Regions from separate parts of the Serratia marcescens subsp. marcescens ATCC 13880 genome, predicted to be linked through region 4. Evidence: riboswitches for the same ligand, from Rfam matches in the RefSeq annotation. Region 4 holds a riboswitch; each other region holds the start of a gene.
The links. A riboswitch is a leader RNA that binds a small molecule or an ion and turns the genes downstream of it on or off. The one in region 4 is predicted to bind thiamine pyrophosphate.
Positions count from the first base shown of each region.

Region 1 (4,096 bases), 1.6 Mb from region 4:
AGACATCGTTTTATTCTTCATGGCGCAGGTTCAGCTTGGCCACCGCCGAAGCGCCCACGCGGAACAGCGCCGGGTTGGGGGCTTCTACCGCGATCTTGACCGGGAAGCGCTGCGAAACGTGCACCCAGTTGATGTTGCGCGACACGTTGGGCAGCCCGCCCAGCACTGTGCCGCCGTCGTCGGGCTGCACGCCGTAGCTGATCGATTCCACCTTGCCGCTGAAGGTCTGGCCGGCGTCGCTCATTAAATACAGCGTGGCCGGCACGCCGGGATGCACGCCTTTCAGGTCGGTTTCGCGGAAGTTGGCGACCACGTACCAGTGGCGGGTGTCGATCAGCGTGAACACCGGTTTGGCGCTGGAGGCATATTGGCCTACGGTGGTTTTCAGGGAGGCGATGCGGCCGTCGAACGGCGCTCTCACCTCGGTGAACTCCAGGTTCAGTTTGGCGATGGCGATGTCGGCCTGCACTTCGGCACGCTGCGCGACCAGGGCTTCGACGCCGCTGACGGCGGCTTCCGCCTGTTTCGCCTGCAGCAATGCGGCCTGCAGTTCCGCCTGCGCCGAGCGCTGGGAGGTGCGGGCGGTTTCCACTTCTTCCGCCGAAACGTAGTTCTTGCCGAGCAGCTTCTGCCGGCGGTTGAGGGTGTCGGTCGCCTGCGCCACCAGCGCCTGCGAGCGTTTGACGATGGCGTTCATCGATTCGGCGTTGTACTGCTGCGCGTTGACCGAACGCTGCGTCAGCTTGATCTGTTCATTCAGCGTGATCAGGCGCGCTTCGCTGGCCGCCAGCGCGTCCTGGTAAGGGCGCGGATCGATGCGGAACAGCAGATCGCCTTGCCGCACTTCCTGGTTGTCGCGGATCGGCATCTCGATGATGCGGCCGTTCACCTCCGGCACTACGTCGATGGTGTCGGCATAGGCGTAGGCATCGTCGGTAGTGGGGGCGTTTTCCACCCGCCAGACGACGACGGCGGCCACGATGAGCGTCAACGCCAGGATGGTAAGCACCAGCAGTCTGCGCTTGTTGGAGGTTTGTGGTTGGGTCATGGCGTCAGTCTCAGTGGGGGAAAACCAGTAACCAGGTCAGCATGGCGATCAGCGCGGTCAGCGCCGGATACGTCAGCAGCTGCGGCGCCAGCCAGGCGCGTTTTTCCGGGGTGCGCAGCAGCAGGTGGATCGCCACCATGCCCGCCACGCCGCCGCACAGGCAAAACAGCCAGTCGGGGAACGAAGCGCCGAACACCACCATGGACGGTGCCGGCGAGCACCCGGTGAGCAACAGCGCGGTCAGGCAGGTGATAAGCAGTTTTTTGTCGGGCATAGGGCGTTCTCTGGCGATTGGCTTGGTCGACGGGCCGAATGAAATGACTCTTTTTCAGTGAGTGAGGTCACTGTTTGTCACCCCCATGCTTGCGCAAGGGGAAACTAGAATAAATACTCTACTCTAAACTAGAGGGGTTAATCTAGTTTTTTGTGTCACCCTGCCTTCGCGGCGGCAAATGGGTATAATGCGTTGATGACAGCGGGCAGAAACGAATATGCAAATCGACGAACACATCACCGGGCGAGAGCCGCAGCAGGAAAGAGGGCGGCAACGCGTACAAACCATTCTGGATTCAGCGGCGGCGATCGTGGCGCAGGATGGCCTGGCGGCGCTCAGCATGCAGCGGCTGGCCAAACACGCCAAAACCTCCATCGGCTCGATGTATCACTTTTTCCCCGATCGCCACGCGGTGATCAAGGCGCTGGCGGATCGGCACACCGAATCGATCGAGGCGCTGGTGCGCGACATGGCGCTGGCCAGCGACGACGAGTGGCGGCGCCTCTCCGCTGAAGCGGTGATCCAGCGGCTGTTTTCACCCTATGCGCAGTACCTGCGCGAGCACGCCGACTACCTGCCGGTGATGCGGGAAATGAACCTGCCGGACGAAAAGTCCAGCTTCCTGGCGCTGATCGCCCGAGTGCTGCAGCTGCGCCGCCCCGAGACCGCCGAGGCGGAGATCCTGCAGCAAACCCGGCTGTTGCAAAGCCTGGTGGCCGGCACCTTGCATCACATCTTCAAAACGGCGCCGCAGAGCGTGGCATTTACGTTGGCGGAGCTGCCCGGCGTGCTGAGCCTGTATCTGGCGGGAAAAGAGGGCAACATCGCTTAGGCGCGAGCGAATTTATTCGCTTGTTTGTCCGCGCCGCCGCTGGCATGATCCCGCTCAGGGATTAACGCAACGTTGATCACAACCTATTGATTTTCATGACTCGGGGTGCCCTTCTGCGTGAAGGCTGAGAAATACCCGTATTACCTGATCTGGATAATGCCAGCGTAGGGAAGTCACGGCCGCCCAACCGGCGCCGCCTTCTTGAACGCCGGTTGGGAGGAATATGATCGCTCGACCTGATGCACTACCCGGCGCTCGCGCCGCGGCCTGCCTGACTCAATTCCAACAGCGGCCTCCGCTGATCCACTGCCTGACCAACGAAGTGGTGCAATCGCTGACCGCCAACGTGCTGCTGGCGCTCGGCGCCTCCCCGGCGATGGTGGTGGAGCCGCAAGAGGCGGCGCAGTTCAGCGCGTTGGCCGACGGCCTGCTGATCAACGTCGGCACCCTCAACGCGCTGCGTGCCGAATCGATGCGCGCGGCGGTGGCCGCCGCCAATCAGGCCGGCAAGCCCTGGACGCTGGATCCGGTGGCGGTTGGCGCGCTCTCCTACCGCACCGCCTTCGCCAAACAGCTGCTGGACGAGAAACCGGCGGCGATACGCGGCAACGCCTCGGAAATCATGGCGCTCAGCGGGTTGCTGGCCAGCGGCCGCGGCGTGGACAGCGGCGACGATTCCTTGGCGGCATTGCCCGCCGCGCGTGAGCTGGCGCAGCGCAGCGGTGCGGTAGTAGCGGTCACCGGCGCGGTGGATTACGTCACCGACGGCCAACGCGATTGGGCGATCGAAGGCGGCTCCCCGCTGATGACGCGGGTGGTGGGCACCGGCTGCGCGCTGTCGGCGGTGGCGGCGGCGTTTTGCGCCCTGCCGGGCGATCGCCTGGACAACGTGGCGGCCGCCTGCCGGGTGATGTCCCACTGCGGCGGCCTCGCGGCCAGGCAGGCCGCCGGGCCGGGCAGCTTTACGCCGGCGTTCCTCGACGCCCTGTATCAGCTGCGCGGGGAGGATCTGTGATGAAACGCATTAACGCGCTGACCATCGCCGGCACCGATCCCAGCGGCGGCGCCGGCATTCAGGCCGATCTGAAGGCCTTCTCGGCGCTTGGCGCCTACGGCACCTCGGTGATCACCGCGCTGGTGGCGCAGAATACCCGCGGCGTGCAGTCGGTGTATTACATCGATCCGGCGTTTGTCGCCGCGCAGCTGGACTCGGTGTTTAGCGACGTGCGCATCGACAGCGTCAAGATCGGCATGCTGGCCAACGCCGATATCGTGCAGGCGGTGGCCGAACGGCTGCGCCATTACCGGCCGGAATTCGTGGTGCTGGACACCGTGATGCTGGCGAAAAGCGGCGATCCGTTGCTGGCCCCGGAGGCGGTGGCGTCGATTCGACGCGAGCTGTTGCCGCTGGTGTCGATCATTACGCCGAACCTGCCGGAAGCGGCGGCGCTGCTGGCGTGCGCGCCGGCGGAAGATGAAGCGCAGATGCGCGAGCAGGGGCGGGCGCTGCTGGCGATGGGCTGCCGAGCGGTGCTGATGAAGGGCGGCCACCTGAGCGAAAGCGAGAGCCCGGACTGGCTGTTTACCGCCGAAGGCGAGCAGCGCTTTACCGCGCCGCGCGTCGCCACCCGCCATACCCACGGCACCGGTTGCACGCTCTCGGCCGCGCTGGCGGCGCTGCGTCCGCGCCATGCCGACTGGGCGGCCACGGTGGCCGCCGCCAAGGGCTACCTGCAACAAGCGCTGCAACAGGCGGATACGCTGGAAGTGGGGCACGGCATCGGGCCGGTGCATCATTTTCACGCCTGGTGGTGAGTCAACTTTTTGCCGCAACCGTGGTCTGACTAGTTCAGGCCCGGTTTTATGGGCGAAACCTGATTTAACCTAGGGAGAAGGACTATGACGGGACACCAGGCGCTGCGTTGCGCCCTCTTTGGCGCAC
Region 1 covers NZ_CP071238.1:3,804,865-3,808,960, reverse strand. The annotation lists gene J0F90_RS18230 (FUSC family protein) at 1-6, opposite strand, end outside; gene mdtN (multidrug transporter subunit MdtN) at 11-1,048, opposite strand; gene J0F90_RS18220 (YtcA family lipoprotein) at 1,059-1,322, opposite strand; gene J0F90_RS18215 (TetR/AcrR family transcriptional regulator) at 1,540-2,154, shown strand; TPP riboswitch at 2,246-2,342, shown strand; gene thiM (hydroxyethylthiazole kinase) at 2,378-3,169, shown strand; gene thiD (bifunctional hydroxymethylpyrimidine kinase/phosphomethylpyrimidine kinase) at 3,169-3,969, shown strand; gene J0F90_RS18200 (inhibitor of vertebrate lysozyme family protein) at 4,054-4,096, shown strand, end outside.
Region 1: it holds a riboswitch for thiamine pyrophosphate, as region 4 does, so the genes downstream of both, thiM (hydroxyethylthiazole kinase) here and thiC (phosphomethylpyrimidine synthase ThiC) in region 4, are expected to answer to the same signal.

Region 2 (4,096 bases), 2.2 Mb from region 4:
CGCCAATTGCGCCAGCAGCGCCGTTTGAAACGCCTCATCGTGCACCGCCGCGTGAGGTTCAAACCGCTGCTGGTGGTGCCAATAGCCGCCGGACGCCAGGGCCTGCGGTTCATCGCTGGTCACCAACCACGCCTGCGTCACATGCCCCAGCGCCAGATCGTCGGGCGCGTCCGCGCCGCCCATTTTGGTCGGCACCCAACCGGGATCGACCGCGCTGCTGATCACGTCAGGCCACAGGCGCGCCACGGCGGCGGCCAGCGCGGTGACGAACAGCTTGCTGTCCGAATAAGAGCCTGCGGCGCCGCCAAGCCAATCCACGCCGTTCAGTTCCGACACACCGTCAAAGTGCATACTGCTGCTCAGATAGACGATACGCTTGGGGCGTTCGATCAGGGCCGTCAGCAGATAAGGCGCTATGACGTTCACCGGCATCACCTGCGGCCCGGTAAACATGCCGGCATTGTGGATCACCGCGTCCGGGCGGCCGAGGCGATTGACCTGCTCGGCGAGCTGCCGGATCTGCTGCACATCGGACAGATCGCCGTTCGCCGCCTGCGCGCCCCGATCCAGCAAATCGCGCACCGCGGCCAAACGGCCAGGCTCACGCGCATGCAGGATCACCTGATGCCCTTCGTCCAACAGCGTTTGCGCGGCGGCGCGGCCCAGCCCGTCGACCGAGCCGGTAATGAAAATGCGTGACATGCCACTCCTCCGTTTAGCGCCAGCCGAGCGCCGGCGCGACATGGGTTAAAATCGATTCGATGACGTGCGCGTTGTAATCCACGCCCAGTTGGTTAGGCACGGTCAGCAGCAAGGTATCCGCTTCGGCGATGGCCTCGTCCTGCGCCAGCTGCTCGATCAGCACATCCGGCTCAGCGGCATAGCTGCGGCCGAAGATCGCCCGGGTCTGCGCGTCGATATACCCCAGCTGATCGCCCTCCTTGCCGCCGCCGCCGAAGTAGTTGCGATCCCGCTGATCCACCAGCGCGAAGATGCTGCGGCTCACGGAAACCCGCGGCTCGTGCGGGTGGCCCGCCTCTTGCCAGGCGGCGCGATAGGCGCGGATCTGCTTGGCCTGCTGGATGTGGAAGGGCTCGCCGGTCTCGTCATTCTTGAGCGTCGAGCTTTGCAGATGCATGCCCAGCTTCGCCGCCCAGACAGCGGTGGCGTTCGAACCGGCGCCCCACCAGATGCGATCGCGCAGCCCGGCGGAAAACGGCTCCGGCCGCAGCAGCCCAGGCGGATTCGGGAACATCGGCTGCGGATTGGGTTCGGCGAACCCTTCACCGCGCAGCGCTTCCAGGAACACTTCGGTATGGCGGCGGGCCATGTCCGCGTCGGTCTCGCCGTCGGCCGGGGCATAGCCGAAATAACGCCAGCCGTCGATCACCTGCTCCGGCGAACCGCGGCTGATGCCGAGCTGCAGCCGCCCGCCGGCGATCAGATCCGCCGCGCCGGCGTCCTCCACCATGTACAGCGGGTTTTCATAACGCATGTCGATCACGCCGGTGCCGATCTCGATGCGTTGGGTTTTGGCGCCGATGGCGGCCAACAGCGGGAACGGCGATCCCAGCTGGCGCGCGAAGTGGTGCACGCGAAAATAGGCGCCGTCCGCCCCCAGATCTTCGGCGGCGACCGCCAGATCGATGGACTGCAGCAGCGCATCCGCTGCGGAACGGGTGCCGGACTGGGCGGAAGGCGACCAGTGGCCAAACGAGAGAAAACCAATTTTTTTCATCGGGCATCATCCTCAGAGGCAAAACATGGGCCTACAGTGACAAAAACCGCGCGCTCTGCGCCAGCAAAATCGCCCCCGATCGCACTAAACGAACCGATTGCCGCCGCGCCGCCCGGCGATTGTAATCAAAAAACAAATGTCGTATAACAAGCAGCTCCGAGGGGTGTCCTGTTACGGGCTGAGATGGCGCAAGCCGAACCCTTTGAACCTGATCTGGGTCATGCCAGCGAAGGGACGGTTAGGCAACAATGCGATCACCCGTTGCCTGTTCATACCCCAGCGTGCCCGGATCTCCACTGACTCAAGGAGGTCCCATGTCCATCACTACCCTGTTCGAAAGCGGTCTTTACGGCCGGCTGCGCCGCCATGCCGGCAGCCACTGGCAAGATTACGTCGATCATCCGTTTCTGCAGCAGCTGGCCGCCGGCACCTTGCCTGAACGCGCTTTTCGCCGCTACCTGACCCAGGACTATCTGTTTCTGCTGCACTTCGCCCGCGCCTACGCGCTGCTGGTCAGCAAGCTGCGCACTCTGCCGGAGATGCGCGCCGCCACCGCCTCGCTCAACGGCATCGTCGCCGAACTGCCGCTGCACGTGGCCTACTGCGCCGAATGGGGGCTGAACGAAGCGCAGATCGCCGCCCAGCCGGAAGCGGCGGAAACCATGAACTACACCCGTTACGTGCTGGATATCGGCCATGCAGGCGACGCCCTCGATCTGCTGGCCGGCCTGCTGCCCTGCGTGGCCGGCTATGCCGAAATCGGCCTGCGGCTGCTGCACGATCCCGCCACTCAGATGGAGGGCAATCCTTACGCCTCCTGGATCCGCAACTACGGCGACGAGGGCTATCTGGCCGGCGTGCGCGCCGCCATCGAACTGCTGGAAACCGTTGGTCAGCAGCGCGGCGCACAGGGCCGCTTCACCGAGCTGGCGCAGATTTTCACCACCGCCACCCAGCTGGAGTCGGCATTTTGGCAGATGGGGCTGAACGCCTCATGACCTCCCCGCTTCTCCCGCCCGGCATCCAGGTGCGGGATCTCAGCCTGCGTTTCGGTCAGCAAATCGTCTTCGACCGGCTGAGCTTCGACATCGCCGGCGGCAGCTTCGTCGCCCTGCTCGGCGCCAGCGGCGCCGGCAAAACCAGCCTGCTGAAGATCATCGCCGGCCTGGCGCAGGCCAGCTCTGGCTCGGTGACCGGCAGCGACGGCCTGCCGATCGCCGGGCGCATCGCCTACATGGGGCAAAAAGACCTGCTCTACCCGTGGCTGACCGTTGAAGAGAACGTCGCCCTCGGTTCGCGGCTGCGCGGCGAAGCGCCGGATCAGGCGTGGACGGCGCACCTGCTCGAACGCGTAGGCCTGGCCGCGCATGGCCGCAGCCTGCCCGCCTCGCTGTCCGGCGGCATGCGCCAGCGCGCCGCCATCGCCCGCACGCTCTACGAACGCCAGCCGATCGTGCTGATGGACGAACCTTTTTCCGCGCTGGACGCCATTACCCGCGCCGAGATCCAGAGCCTGGCCGCCGAGCTGCTGGCGCAAAATACCGTGCTGTTGATCACCCACGATCCGATGGAAGCCTGCCGCCTGAGCCACCGGCTGCTGGTGCTGTCTCCCTGGCCGCTGGGCCTCGACGATACTCACCGCATCAGCGGGCTACCGCCGCGCGCGCCGGATGACGCCGACCTGCTGAAAAGCCAGGCCGAGCTGCTGCAGCAACTGGTGAGGGCGGCGCAATGAATATCGCCAAAGAGCGTGGACTCACCCGCCTGCGGCGCGGGCTGACGGTGTTCGTCGGCCTGCTGCTGCTGTGGTGGCTGGCGGCGCAAAGCGGCATTCCGGCCTTTCTGCTGCCCACGCCGGGCGCTGTGGCGCAGGCGCTGTGGGACGGGCGCGGCTATCTCGCCTGGCACACGCTGGTCACCGCTTCGGAGATCGTCAGCGGGCTGGTGCTCGGCGTGTTGCTCGGTGCGGCGCTGGCGCTGTGCATGATTTTCTCGCCGCGCCTGCAACGCTGGCTGATGCCGCTGGTGCTCACCAGTCAGGCGATACCGGTGTTCGCCCTGGCCCCGCTGCTGGTGCTGTGGTTCGGCTTCGGCATGAGCGCCAAGGTGGCGATGGCGGTGCTGGTGATCTTCTTTCCGGTGGTGTCGGCCTTTTTTGACGGGCTGCGCCGGGTCAACAACGACTATCTCGATCTGGCGCGCACGATGCGCGCTTCGCGCTGGGCGCAGCTGCGGCACGTGCGGCTGATGGCGGCGCTGCCGGCCTTCGGCTCCGGCCTGCGCATGGCCGCCGCGGTCGCGCCGATCGGTGCCATCATCGGCGAATGGGTCGGCTCGGCCGAAGGGCTGGGCTACGTG
Region 2 covers NZ_CP071238.1:3,251,104-3,255,199, forward strand. The annotation lists gene J0F90_RS15570 (SDR family NAD(P)-dependent oxidoreductase) at 1-702, opposite strand, end outside; gene J0F90_RS15575 (LLM class flavin-dependent oxidoreductase) at 716-1,738, opposite strand; TPP riboswitch at 1,888-1,990, shown strand; gene J0F90_RS15580 (TenA family protein) at 2,053-2,736, shown strand; gene J0F90_RS15585 (ABC transporter ATP-binding protein) at 2,733-3,473, shown strand; gene J0F90_RS15590 (ABC transporter permease) at 3,470-4,096, shown strand, end outside.
Region 2: it holds a riboswitch for thiamine pyrophosphate, as region 4 does, so the genes downstream of both, J0F90_RS15580 (TenA family protein) here and thiC (phosphomethylpyrimidine synthase ThiC) in region 4, are expected to answer to the same signal.

Region 3 (4,096 bases), 460 kb from region 4:
ACTGCTTATCGGTCATCTCTTTAATGTCCCATTGCGTCAGGTGCGCCAGCATCGCCAGCCGCGCCTGTTCGGGCACCACGCTCAGCCAGTCGGCGCGCTGGCGGCGCACCGCGCTGAAATAGCGCTGATAGAACGATTTGGATAAGAAAGCTTTCATGATTACGCCCTCCCCTTTCATTGATGAAAATTATCGGCGTAATATAGGGAAAGAAAAATTGACGAGTTGAAGCGGGAGTGTTCCTCTTTTATGTCCACGTCCAGATTGCAGCAGCAGTTCATCCGCCTGTGGCAGCGCTGCCACGGTGAAACCACCGACACCACGCTGCAGGATCTGGCGGAGGTGCTCAGCTGCTCGCGGCGCCACGTGCGCTCCCTGCTGAGCGCCATGCAGCGGGAAGGCTGGCTTACCTGGCAGGCGGAGTCGGGGCGCGGCAAGCGTTCGCGGCTAACCTTCCACTACACCGGCCTGGCGCTGCAGCAACAGCGGGCCGAGGAGTTGCTGGAACAGGATCGCATCGATCAGCTGGTGCAACTGGTGGGCGACAAAAACGTGGTGCGCCAGATGCTGCTGTCGCAGCTGGGGCGCAGCTTCCGCCAGGGGAAGCACATCCTGCGGGTGCTCTACTACCGGCAGTTGTACAATCTGCTGCCCGGCTCGGCGCTGCGGCGTTCGGAAACCCATCTGGCGCGCCAGATCTTCAACGGCCTGACGCGCATAAATGAGGAAAACGGGGAACTGGAGTCCGATCTGTCTCACCATTGGCAGGCGCTGACGCCGCTGCACTGGCGGTTTTACCTGCGCCCGGCGATCCATTTTCATCACGGCCGCGAGCTGGAGATGGCGGACGTCATCACATCCCTCTCGCGTCTGACCGCGCAACCGCTGTTCTCGCATATCGAGAGCGTCACCTCGCCGACGCCGTTCGTTATCGACGTGCATCTGCGCAGCCCCGACCACTGGCTGCCCTGGCTGCTGGGCAGTGTGCAGGCCATGATCCTGCCGCGTGAATGGCGCGAACTGCCGGATTTCGCCCGCCATCCGGTCGGCACCGGCCCCTACCGCGTGGTGCGCAATCTTCCCAGCCAGATGAAGATCCACGCTTTCGACGACTATTTCGGCTACCGGGCGCTGATCGACGAGGTGAACATCTGGGTGCTGCCGGAGTTCTCCGAAGAACTGGTGCACTCCGGCGTGCAGCTGCAGGGCGATGAAACCGGCAAAAACGAACTGGAAAGCCGACTGGAAGAGGGCTGTTATTTCTTGCTGTTCGATCAGCGCTCCCCGCTGGCCGCCGACCCCGCCATTCGCAGTTGGCTGTGCGAATTGATCAACCCCATTTCGCTGCTGAGCCGCGCCGGGCCGCTCTACCAGCGCTACTGGTCGCCGGCGTACGGCCTGCTGCCCCGCTGGCACCACAACCGCGCGCTGGCGCAGCAACCCAAACCGGCGGGATTGACCGAACTGACGATGACCCACTTCAATGAGCATTCGGAGTTTCACGCCATTCGCCAGGCGATTGAACCGCTGCTGGCGCAGCACGGCATCCGCCTGATCGTGCAAAGCGTGGATTACGCCACCTGGCACCAGGGCGACGCGCGCAGCGATCTGTGGCTCGGCAGCGCCAACTTCTATCTGCCGCTGGAGTTTTCGCTGTTCGCCACGCTGTACGAACTGCCGCTGATGCAGCACTGCATGAACGAAGATCTGGCGCAGGACGCGGCGCTGTGGCGCGCCAACCGCTTGCCGCTGGCGGAGTTCTGCCAGCGTTTGGTCAGCAACCACCAGTTGCATCCGCTGTTCCACCACTGGCTGCAGCTGCACGGCCAGCGCAGCATGCGCGGCGTGCGGATGAACACCCTCGGCTGGTTCGACTTCAAGTCCGCCTGGTTTGCCCCGCCGGAGACATAAGCGCCTTTCGCCCAAGTCGGTTAATCTTTACAATAGCGCCGTCTCAACGGGGTGCGGAGAGCCGGGCCGCCTAATAAGCCCGATTTTCCGCTGAGAGCACACCCGTCGAACCTGATCCGGTCAATACCGGCGGAGGGATTTGAGCCCAGCGAACCGGCGACGCCGCCTCGCCCCCTCAGATGCCCTTGCCCCCTTATTTTTCAGGAGTGCAACGTGGTCAAAAAATATCTGCCCTGCTTATTGCTGCTGTGCGCCGCGCCGGCGTTCGCCAAGCCGACGCTGACGGTTTACACCTACGATTCCTTCGCCGCCGACTGGGGCCCTGGCCCGGCGGTGAAAAAAGCCTTCGAAGCCGAATGCGGCTGTGAACTGAAGTTCGTCGCGCTGGAAGACGGCGTCTCGCTGCTGAACCGCCTGCGCATGGAAGGCAAAAACAGCGCCGCCGACGTGGTGCTGGGGCTGGACAACAACCTGCTGCAGGCGGCGCAGCAAACCGGCCTGTTCGCGCCGAGCGGCGTCGACACCGCCAAGCTGACGGTGCCGGGCGGCTGGCAGGACGCGACCTTCGTGCCTTACGACTACGGGTACTTCGCCTTCGTCTACAACAAAGAAAAACTGAAGAACCCGCCGAAAAGCCTGCAGGAGCTGGTCAGCGGCGACCGCAACTGGAAAGTGATCTACGAAGATCCGCGCACCAGCACGCCGGGGCTCGGCCTGCTGCTGTGGATGCAAAAAGTGTATGGCGACGAGGCGCCGGCCGCCTGGCAGCAGCTGGCGAAGAAGACCGTCACCGTCACCAAAGGCTGGAGCGAGGCCTACGGCCTGTTCCTGAAAGGCGAAGGCGACCTGGTGCTCAGCTACACCACGTCTCCGGCCTATCACCTGATCGAAGAGAAAAAAGACCTTTACGCCGCCGCCACGTTCAGCGAAGGCCACTACCTGCAGGTGGAAGTGGCGGGCAAGCTGAAAGCCGCCAAACAGCCTGAGCTGGCCGAGCGCTTCATGCAGTTCATGGTGACGCCGGCATTCCAGAACACCATCCCGACCGGCAACTGGATGTACCCGGTGATCAACACCCCGCTGCCCGTCGGTTTTGAGCAGATGAACGTGCCGCAGACCGCGCTGCAATACAGCGCCGAAGAGGTGGCCAAACAACGCGGCGGTTGGATCCGGGCATGGCAAACCGCCGTCAGCCGCTGATCCCCCGTTGGCTCTGGCCGGGGCTGCTGGCCGCCGGCGTGATCCTGCTGGTCGCCGCACTGGCGATGGGCTCACTGTGGCGTCACGCGCCGGACAGCGACTGGCGCGGCCTGTGGCAGGACAGTTACCTGTGGCACGTGGTGCGCTTCACCTTCTGGCAGGCGCTGTTGTCGGCGCTGATTTCGGTGCTGCCCGCCGTTCTGCTGGCGCGTGCGCTCTATCGCCGCCGTTTCCCCGGCCGGCAGCTGCTGCTGCGGCTGTGCGCCATGACGCTGGTGCTGCCGGTGCTGGTGGCGGTGTTCGGCCTGCTCAGCGTCTATGGGCGCCAGGGCTGGCTGGCGACGCTGTGCGGCTGGCTGGGCGTCGAGTATGGCTTCTCGCCCTACGGGCTGCAGGGCATTCTGCTGGCGCACCTGTTCTTTAACCTGCCGCTGGCCACCCGCCTGTTGCTGCAGGCGCTGGAGAACATTCCGGTGGAGCAGCGCCAGCTGGCCGCCCAACTGGGTATGAACGGCTGGCAGCAGTTCCGCTTCGTCGAATGGCCGGCGCTGCGTCGCCAGATCCTGCCGAGCGGCGCGCTGATCTTCATGCTGTGTTTCGCCAGCTTCGCCACCGTGCTGTCGCTGGGCGGCGGGCCGCAGGCCACCACCATCGAACTGGCGATCTACCAGGCGCTGAGTTACGACTACGATCTGGGGCGTGCCGCCATGCTGGCGCTGATCCAGCTGGGCTGTTGTCTCGGGCTGGTGTTGATCAGTCAGCGCCTGAGCCAGGCATTGCCGGTGGGGCATACCCACGCCCAGCGCTGGCGCAATCCGGAAGACAGCCTGTGGCGGCGCATCAGCGATTTTCTGCTGATCGCCGCCGCCCTGCTGCTGCTGCTGCCGCCTCTGCTGGCGGTGATCGCCGACGGCGCCAATCAGGCCATTGTCAGCGTGCTGCGCCAGCCGGTGCTGTGGCAGGCGCTGTTCACGTCGCTGCGCATCG
Region 3 covers NZ_CP071238.1:758,420-762,515, reverse strand. The annotation lists gene sgrT (glucose uptake inhibitor SgrT) at 1-157, opposite strand, end outside; gene sgrR (HTH-type transcriptional regulator SgrR) at 248-1,909, shown strand; TPP riboswitch at 1,947-2,065, shown strand; gene thiB (thiamine ABC transporter substrate binding subunit) at 2,123-3,109, shown strand; gene thiP (thiamine/thiamine pyrophosphate ABC transporter permease ThiP) at 3,085-4,096, shown strand, end outside.
Region 3: it holds a riboswitch for thiamine pyrophosphate, as region 4 does, so the genes downstream of both, thiB (thiamine ABC transporter substrate binding subunit) here and thiC (phosphomethylpyrimidine synthase ThiC) in region 4, are expected to answer to the same signal.

Region 4 (4,096 bases):
GGCGGCGGCGATATCCTCTTCGACCTGCTCGTCAGGCAAATCCTTGATGCGCAGCTGGATGGTGGTGACGCCGGCCTCAAGCAGGCGAGCGATCCATTCCACGCTGTCGACGACCGGGTAGAGCCCCAGTTTGTAGGGCGTCGCCGGGAAGGGGGTCGTGATATCAGTCATTGCTTGTCTCCTCTTGCAGCGTGCCGGCGCTGTGATACAGCTCGCTGCCGCGGGCGCGGAACTCGGCGGACATTTTCTCCATGCCGGTCAGCTGCACTTCGATCGGCTTGGCGACCTCCTGGGCGGCGGCGTAGTCGCGCACCTCCTGCGAAATCTTCATCGAGCAGAATTTCGGCCCGCACATCGAGCAGAAGTGGGCGACCTTGCCGGATTCCTGCGGCAGGGTTTCGTCGTGATAGGCGCGCGCGGTGGCCGGATCGAGCGCCAGATTGAACTGATCTTCCCAGCGGAATTCGAAACGCGCCTTGGACATGGCGTTATCGCGGATCTGCGCGCCCGGATGGCCTTTGGCCAGATCGGCGGCGTGAGCGGCGATCTTGTAGGTGATCAGGCCCTGTTTGACGTCTTCTTTGTTCGGCAGGCCGAGGTGCTCTTTCGGCGTGACGTAACACAGCATGGCGCAGCCGAACCAGCCGATCATTGCCGCGCCGATGCCGGAAGTGAAATGGTCATAGCCCGGGGCGATATCGGTGGTCAGCGGGCCGAGGGTGTAGAACGGCGCTTCGTGGCAGTGTTCCAGCTCTTCGGTCATGTTGCGGCGGATCATCTGCATCGGCACGTGGCCCGGGCCTTCGATCATCACCTGCACGTCGTATTCCCAGGCGATTTTGGTCAGCTCGCCCAGCGTATGCAGCTCGGCGAACTGGGCCTCGTCGTTGGCGTCCTGAATCGAGCCGGGGCGCAGGCCGTCGCCGAGCGACAGCGAAACGTCGTAGGCGGCGCAGATCTCGCAGATTTCGCGGAAGTGCTGATAGAGGAAGTTTTCCTGATGGTGCGACAGACACCATTTGGCCATGATCGAGCCGCCGCGGGACACGATGCCGGTCAGGCGTTTGGCGGTCATCGGCACGTAGCGCAGCAGCACGCCGGCGTGGATGGTGAAATAATCGACCCCTTGTTCCGCCTGTTCCAGCAGCGTATCGCGGAACATCTCCCAGGTGAGGTTTTCCGCCACGCCGTTGACCTTCTCCAGCGCCTGGTAGATCGGCACGGTGCCGATGGGCACCGGGCTGTTGCGCAGGATCCATTCGCGGGTTTCGTGAATATAGCGGCCGGTGGAGAGATCCATCACGGTGTCTGCGCCCCAGCGGGTGGACCACACCAGCTTCTCCACCTCTTCTTCGATCGACGAGGTGACCGCCGAGTTGCCGATATTGGCGTTCACCTTCACCAGGAAATTGCGGCCGATGATCATCGGCTCTGCCTCCGGATGGTTGATGTTGGCGGGAATGATGGCGCGGCCGGCGGCCACTTCCTGGCGCACGAACTCCGGCGTGATGTTGTCCGGCAGGTTGGCGCCCCAGCCCTGGCCCGGATGCTGATGGCGCAGTACTTCGCCGCGAATGCGTTCGCGCCCCATGTTTTCACGGATGGCGATGAACTCCATCTCCGGGGTGACGATACCGGCGCGGGCATAGTGCAGCTGGGTCACGCGCTTGCCCGGCAGCGCTTTGCGCGGCAGCGGCAGATGCTCGAAGCGCAGGTGATCCAGCCCCTCGTCCGCCAGCCGCTGCTGGGTGAAGCCGGAGCTGGCACCGCTGAGCGTCGTGGTATCGCCGCGCGCGTCGATCCAGCCGGCACGCAGTTTGGCCAGGCCGGCGTGCACATCGAGCTTGGCCTGCGGATCGCCGTAGGGGCCGGCGGTGTCATATACCGGGATCGCCTCGTTGGGTTCATACTGCGGGCTATCTTTGCTGCCGCCGACCAGGGTCGGACTGAGCTGAATTTCGCGCATCGGCACCTGGATATCGCGGCGCGAGCCCTGCAGGTAGATGCGGCGTGAGTTTGGGAAAGCCATGCCTTGCAGCGTGTCGATAAACTGCTGGGCGGCTTCGCGTTGCGCTTTACGGGCGCGCGGTGGATTAACGTTAGACATAGCAAGTTCCTACCAGTGTGTTGGGTTGGGAAAGTTGCTTGTCTGGAGCTCGGAGGGAGTAATGATGGTGGCCGATAAGGCAGGGCGCCCGCAAGGGGAAGGCCGTGCCTGTGGCGATAGATTACTCTTGTTCCCTTCGCGGGTATTAACCCGATCAGGTTCCGCGGATCCCGAATTAACGGTCTCAGCCTGGCTGATTCGATGAACAAATCAGGCGCTAGGCACTCCGACAAGATGCCCCCCAGTATAGGAGGGATAAGAAAAAAAACTATAAAATTTTAACGCGCCGGATCCAGTGTCTGGTCCGGCAGCGGTTGCTGCGCGGCTTCCGCTTCCAGTTGGATCAGCTTATCTTCCAGCGCAAAGCGCGCCGCCAGCGTTTCGCCGATATCCGACAAGGCCTGGTGGAATTCCAGACAAACTTCCTGATCGATATCCACTTCGGTATAGCGATCGTGGAACGCCATGATCTGTTCGGTATTGGCCCACAGCTTGGGGTAGATGTTCACCGCCAGCGACATTTTCGGACTGGCTGCGCCTTCCACTTGTTTGATAATTCTGTCATAGATATGAAAATGCCCTGCGGAGAGGTAATCCACCAGGTTGTGGCAAAAGTTCTCCAGCGCTTTTTCATTCAGCGGCGTATGCTTTTCTTTATTCGGTTTGAGGCCTACCAGCGTGCAGTAGGCGACCAGCAACTGCTTGCGGGCCTGAAGCCATTGATCAACTAATTCATTACTACCGCCAACGCGCTGAGTCAGCCTTTCCAAACGGTTGAGCATGTTTGACTCCGTGTAAGTAACAAAAGTAACCGGTAAGTTATTAAAATGTAACAAAGCCGATTTGTAGAGTGCCAGTGAAGCTGAGGTTGTGCAACAACGATATGGAACTTGCATTAACGGGCAATGAAAACGGCTGGTGGATCGTCAGCCATGAAAGCAAACTTTGGTTACCGAACGGTGAATTGCCGTCGGGGACTGCCGCCGCCCTCGGGCTGCAGGGCCATATGGCGCGCGTCATCGGTGAGTGGGAGGGCGCGCCGGTCTGGCTGGTGCGCCAGGCGATGCCGCGGGAGATGGGATCGGTGCGTCAGCTGTTGGATCAGGATCGCGGTCTGTTCCAGCTGGCCGGGCGCGGCGTGCAGCTGGCGGACTTCTACCGCTCCCATCGCTATTGCGGCTACTGCGGCCATGAGATGCACCTCAGCCGCACCGAAAGCGCCTGCCTGTGCGGCCATTGCAAAGAACGCTACTACCCGCAGATCGCGCCCTGCGTGATCGTCGCCATTCGGCGCGAGGATCAGATCCTGCTGGCGCAGCACGTGCGCCATCGCGGCGGCATTCACACGGTGCTGGCCGGCTTCGTCGAAGTGGGCGAAACGCTGGAGCAAGCGGTGGCGCGCGAAGTGATGGAAGAGAGCAATATTGAAATCAAGAACCTGCGCTACGTCACGTCACAACCCTGGCCGTTTCCGCACTCGCTGATGATGGCCTTTATGGCCGATTACCACCAGGGTGAGATTCGCCACGATCCCAAGGAGCTGCTCAATGCCGGCTGGTATCGTTACGACCAACTGCCGCTGTTGCCGCCGCCCGGCACCGTGGCGCGCCGGTTGATTGAGGACACCGTGGCGCTGTGCCGGGCAGAATAATGTACAATGGCCGGCAGATTATTAAGGGAGCCCCATAAATGACTGAGTTGAAGAACGATCGTTACCTGCGCGCGCTGTTGCGCCAGCCGGTGGATGTGACCCCCGTATGGATGATGCGCCAGGCCGGTCGTTATTTACCGGAGTACAAGGCGACTCGCGCCCAGGCCGGTGATTTCATGTCGCTGTGCAAGAACGCGGAGCTGGCCTGTGAGGTTACGCTGCAGCCGCTGCGCCGCTATGCGCTGGACGCCGCCATCCTGTTCTCCGATATTCTCACCATTCCCGACGCCATGGGGCTCGGCCTGTACTTTGAAGCCGGCGAAGGCCCGCGTTTCAGC
Region 4 covers NZ_CP071238.1:294,859-298,954, forward strand. The annotation lists gene thiE (thiamine phosphate synthase) at 1-171, opposite strand, end outside; gene thiC (phosphomethylpyrimidine synthase ThiC) at 164-2,107, opposite strand; TPP riboswitch at 2,222-2,346, opposite strand; gene J0F90_RS01370 (Rsd/AlgQ family anti-sigma factor) at 2,386-2,889, opposite strand; gene nudC (NAD(+) diphosphatase) at 2,991-3,758, shown strand; gene hemE (uroporphyrinogen decarboxylase) at 3,797-4,096, shown strand, end outside.